DNA from 2 places in the Streptomyces sp. Y20 genome. Region 1 is predicted to be linked to the other one. Evidence: riboswitches for the same ligand, from Rfam matches in the RefSeq annotation. Region 1 holds a riboswitch; the other holds the start of a gene.
What was found. Region 1 has a riboswitch for cyclic di-AMP ahead of ACGFT1_RS32655 (LysM peptidoglycan-binding domain-containing M23 family metallopeptidase). Riboswitches for the same ligand answer to the same signal wherever they lie in the genome.
Positions count from the first base shown of each region.

Region 2: it holds a riboswitch for cyclic di-AMP, as region 1 does, so the genes downstream of both, ACGFT1_RS05685 (M23 family metallopeptidase) here and ACGFT1_RS32655 (LysM peptidoglycan-binding domain-containing M23 family metallopeptidase) in region 1, are expected to answer to the same signal.

Region 1 covers NZ_JBIDDP010000018.1:62,053-64,504, reverse strand. Annotated here, with positions in the region: gene ACGFT1_RS32660 (alpha-galactosidase) at 1-414, shown strand, start outside; cyclic di-AMP (ydaO/yuaA leader) riboswitch at 723-881, shown strand; gene ACGFT1_RS32655 (LysM peptidoglycan-binding domain-containing M23 family metallopeptidase) at 887-1,816, shown strand; gene ACGFT1_RS32650 (SGNH/GDSL hydrolase family protein) at 2,066-2,452, shown strand, end outside.
Region 2 covers NZ_JBIDDP010000002.1:120,100-122,551, reverse strand. Annotated here, with positions in the region: gene ACGFT1_RS05690 (GntR family transcriptional regulator) at 1-350, opposite strand, end outside; gene ACGFT1_RS05685 (M23 family metallopeptidase) at 568-1,323, opposite strand; cyclic di-AMP (ydaO/yuaA leader) riboswitch at 1,336-1,496, opposite strand; gene ACGFT1_RS05680 (M16 family metallopeptidase) at 1,728-2,452, opposite strand, start outside.

The DNA of each region.
Region 1 (2,452 bases):
ACGCTGCGTCTCCGCTTCGTCAGCGCGATGGCGGGCGTGCTCGGCATCGGCGGCGACCTCACCCGGTGGACCCCGGGGGAGCTGGCCGAGGCCCGGCGGTGGGTGGAGCTGTACAAGGAGATCCGGCCGGTCGTGCAGCGGGGCGAGCTGTACCGGCTGAGACCCCCGACGGGCGGCCTCAGCGCGGTCCAGTACCTCCTGGGGGAGGAGACGGTGGTCCTCGCCTGCCTCCAGGCGCAGCGCTACGGCGAACCGGCGCCGGCGGTCCGGTTGCGCGGACTCGACCCGGCGGCATCGTACGAATGCCGTGAAACGGGAGAAACGTATCGGGGGGCGGTGCTGCTGCACCACGGGTTGCGTACGGGGCTCGAGGGCGACCTGGATGCGGCGGTCATCCGGCTGCATCGCACTTGAGCCACCTGCCTGAATTAGACGCTTCCACCCACCTTCGGCGCGAAATGGGGTGACGTGGGAAGAGCGTGCGTGACGAGCGTCATATCCGTGACCTTGCGTCATACGTCATGTCCACGTAATGCCGGTCAGGGCAAGGGGACTTGTGGGACGAGGGAGACGGAAGTGTACGCAGGGTGACCGTGAGTTCCCGTATCGGGTCATCCGAAACACGAACAGCGGGAACCTCATGCTTGTTTCCTCGCCTCCCCCTCGCTTACGTTCACCACCAATCCGGACGGAACGCCGAATCCTGCCGCCGCCCGGAGCCCCACACACTTGACCCGCGTCCGGCAGGAGCGGGGGACCCACCAGGTACGACTGCCTGTCCCGGTCTCCGCGACAGGCTTTGGGGTGCAGCCGTGCGGTGCACGGCCGGGCAGCTCCAGCCCGAACCCGACAGCTGACCTCGCAGGCGCCGGAGAGGAACCGCGCCATGTCCGCCAAGGGCAAGCACCGACGTCCCAAGCCCCAGCGTTTCTCCCGTTCCATCGCCGCCGCGGGAACCGGTGGCGCCGCGCTGGCACTCCCGCTGATCGGGGCCACCGGCGCGCACGCCGCGCAGGCCGCCGCCCCCGTACAGACCGTGTCCGGCAAGACCGCGCAGTCCCTCCCGGACACGGCGGACAAGGCCGCCGCGCGGCCCGGCACGGATCTGCGCACCTACACGGTCCGCAGCGGTGACTACCTCTCGAAAATCGCCGACGAGCAGCGTGTCAGCGGCGGCTGGCAGCGCCTCTACGACGACAACCGGCAGGCCGTCGGCGCCGATCCGTCGCTGATCCACCCGGGCCTGAGGCTCAGCCTCGGCGCGAAGGCCGCGCAGACCCGCACCGGGACCGCCGCCCCGCGGCACACCCCGGCGGCCCAGGAGTCCAGCCGGTCCACCCGGTCCGCCCGGACCTCGCAAGCCGCCCCGTCCTCCGACTCGGCCTCCACGTCCACCGGTGCCGCCACGGGCTACACCCTCCCGGTGGCCGGTGCGGCCACCGGCACCGGCTACCACGTACCGGGCGGCATGTGGTCCAGCGGCTACCACACCGGCGTCGACTTCGTCGTCCCGACCGGCACGCCCCTGAAGGCCGTCGCCGCGGGCACCGTCGTCTCCGCCGGCTGGGGCGGCGCGTACGGCAACCAGGTCGTCATCCGGCTGAACGACGGCTACTACGCCCAGTACGGCCACCTCTCCCAGCTCTCCGTCTCGGCCGGCCAGAGCGTCACCCCGGGCCAGCGGATAGGCCTGTCCGGTGCCACCGGCAACGTGACCGGCCCGCACCTGCACTTCGAGATCCGCACCACGCCGGACTACGGCTCCGACATGGACCCGGTCGGCTACCTCCGCCGGCACGGCCTCGCCGTGGGCTGACGCCCGGCCCTCGCACCGCCCGCCCGACCTGTCACCGAGGGCCGGACCCCGAACCCGGGGCCCGGCCCTCGGTGTTCCGCTTGCGGGGCGTTCAACGCGCCTGACGGCGGCCCTATTCCGGAGTCGGCGGATTCCGTGGGAGTGGCTCATCTCACCGTTAGTCAATCCCCGCCTACGGTCGCGTAGGTCACATCCGAAGGTGAATCATGATCCGACGTGGCAGACGATTCGAAGAATGACAACAGATCAGTGATCGGGTCGTACGTAGCGGTGGGGGACAGCTTCACCGAGGGCGTCGGCGACCTGGGCCCCGACGGGGCGTTCGTGGGCTGGGCCGACCGGTTCGCGGTCCTGCTCGCCGACCGGCGTCCCGAGGGCGACTTCCAGTACACCAATCTCGCCGTACGCGGCAGACTGCTGGACCAGGTCGTGGCGGACCAGCTCCCCAAGGCCGTCGAACTGGCCCCGGACCTGGTCTCCTTCTGCGCGGGCGGCAACGACATCATCCGCCCGGGCACCGACCCCGACGAGGTGGCCGAACGCTTCGAGCGCGCCGTGGCCCGGCTCGCCGAGGCCGTCGGCACGGTGCTGGTGACGACCGGCTTCGACACCCGTGGCGTGCCCGTGCTCAAGCAC
Region 2 (2,452 bases), on a different contig from region 1:
CTTCTGGCCCGCTCCTGGCCCAGCCGGACCAGTCCGCGCAACACCTTCAGATGGGCCTCGGTGCGCCGCTGCGCGGCCCGGGCGGCCCCCAGCGGCTCCAGCAGCAGCCGCATCTCCAGCAGGTCGGCGGCCTCCTGCTCGGTCGGTTCGGCCACGCACGCGCCCGCGTGCCGGCGTGTCACCACGAAGCCCTCCGCCTCCAGGGTGCGCAGGGCCTCGCGGACGGGGACGCGCGAGACGCCGTAGCGGCGGGCCAGCACTTCCTCGGTGAGGCGGCTGCCGCGTTCGTGGACACCGGCGACGATGTCGTCCCGGACAGCGGTGCACACCGAGTGCGCCGGAATACGCATGACCGACCTCCGCCTCAATACCCGTGAAAACGCCGACGATGGACGTGTGTTCCCGTGACTCTATTCCAATGGACGCGAATTTCCGACGGCCGGGCGTCATCCATGGATATATTTTGGTCAGCGGGTCCGGCGGGCACCGGAAGGAAACGACGGAAAAAGGCGAAAGCCCCGGCTCGGTGGGCCGGGGCTTGGCAGGGAAGTGCGGGTGTCCGTCCGGTCAGACGTTCACGCCGTGCTTGCGGAGGTAGGCGACGGGGTCGACGTCCGAGCCGTAGTCGGGCGTCGTACGGGCCTCGAAGTGCAGGTGGGGGCCCGTGACGTTGCCGGTCGCGCCCGACACGCCGATCTGCTGCCCCGGGACGACCTTCTGGCCCACCGTGACACCGATGGACGACAGGTGGCCGTACTGGGTGTACATGCCGTCGGCCATCCGGAGCACGATCTGGTTGCCGTACGCGCCGCCCCAGCCCGTGGAGACGACCGTGCCGGAACCCACCGCGTGGACGGAGGTGCCGCTGGCCGCGTGGAAGTCGATGCCGGTGTGCGAACCGGAGGACCACAGGGAGCTGCTGGCCTGGTAGGCCGTGGAGACGTACGAGTGCGCGATCGGGATGACGAAGGCGTTCAGCCGCTTGCGCTCGGCCTCGCGGGCGGCGCGGACCCGCGCCTCGCGGACCTCCTGGGCCCTCTTGGCGGCCGCCTTCTCCGCGGCCGCCTCGGCCGCCTTCTGCTCGGCGGCCTGCTGCTGGGCGGCGGCCTGCGCGTCGATCTGCTCGGCGACGTCGTCGTTCACGGTGAGGACCGGGGTGAGGCCGGTCTGCTCCACGGAGCCGTCGGCGGCGAGCGCGGGGGACGCGGCGAGGGTGCCGATGACGCCGGTGGTGGTGAGGGCCGCGACACCCGCCGCCTGAGCGGTGGTGCGCTTGACCCGGCCGGGCTTGCGGTGCTTCCCGGTGGCGCACATGAACGCCATGAAGTGGCTGGTCCTTTCCTTCCCTCTCGCCTACCGGGTTAGCTGACGGGTTCGGAGCAGGAAGGTCTCCTACGGGCCCCCTCGCTCGCGCGCGGGCGCCCGATTCACCCCAGGGACGATGGGTCCCCGGCTCCCCTGGCTCGCGCCGTACGGGGACTCGGCGATGACTGTCCGGTGCCGCGGCTGCGGCGCACTGCCTGACGAACAGCCGGGATGACGCTACGGCGGTCCGCTCCCCTCCTCAAACAGATCCGGGTTTTTGTAGCGCATCCCACAGGGCAGACAGGCAACCTCCGCCCCAAAACGGGCATCTGAGTGAACGAGTGGAACCGCAGGGGCCCTGACGACCCGTAGGTCGGCAGGGCCCCTCGCGCGCGCGTACGCCTTCGCGTCCGCCGGCGCGTCTACTCCGCGGCGACGACGGTGACTTCGCCGATGCCGAGCGCCTCGACCGGCTCCTTGATCTGGGACGCGTCACCGACGAGGACCGTCACCAGGCGGTCCACCGGGAAGGCGTTCACCACGGCAGCGGTGGCCTCCACCGTGCCCGTGGCGGCCAGCCGCTGATACAGCGTCGCCTGGAAGTCGTCGGGCAGGTGCTGCTCGACCTGGTCGGCCAGCGTGCTCGCGACGGCCGCTGCGGTCTCGTACTTCAGCGGCGCCACGCCGACGAGGTTCTGCACGGCGACGTCCCGCTCCGCGTCGGTCAGACCTTCCGCCGCGAGCGTGCGCAGCACCTTCCACAGATCGTCCAGCGCCGGGCCGGTGTTCGGCGTGTCCACCGAGCCGCTGATGGCGAGCATCGCCGCGCCCGTGCCGTCCGGCGCCGAGCGCAGGACCTGACCGAAGGCGCGCACCCCGTAGGTGTAGCCCTTCTCCTCGCGCAGGACGCGGTCCAGGCGGGAGGTGAGGGTGCCGCCGAGGCAGTACGTGCCGAGCACCTGGGCGGGCCAGACCCGGTCGTGCCGGTCGGCCCCGACGCGGCCGATGAGCAGCTGCGTCTGGACGGCACCGGGCCGGTCCACCACGATCACGCGCCCGGTGTCGTCGGCGGTCACCGGCGGCACGGGCCGGGGCTCGCCCGGGGTGCCGGTCCAGGTGCCCAGGGTGTCGGCGAGCAGCGCGTCCA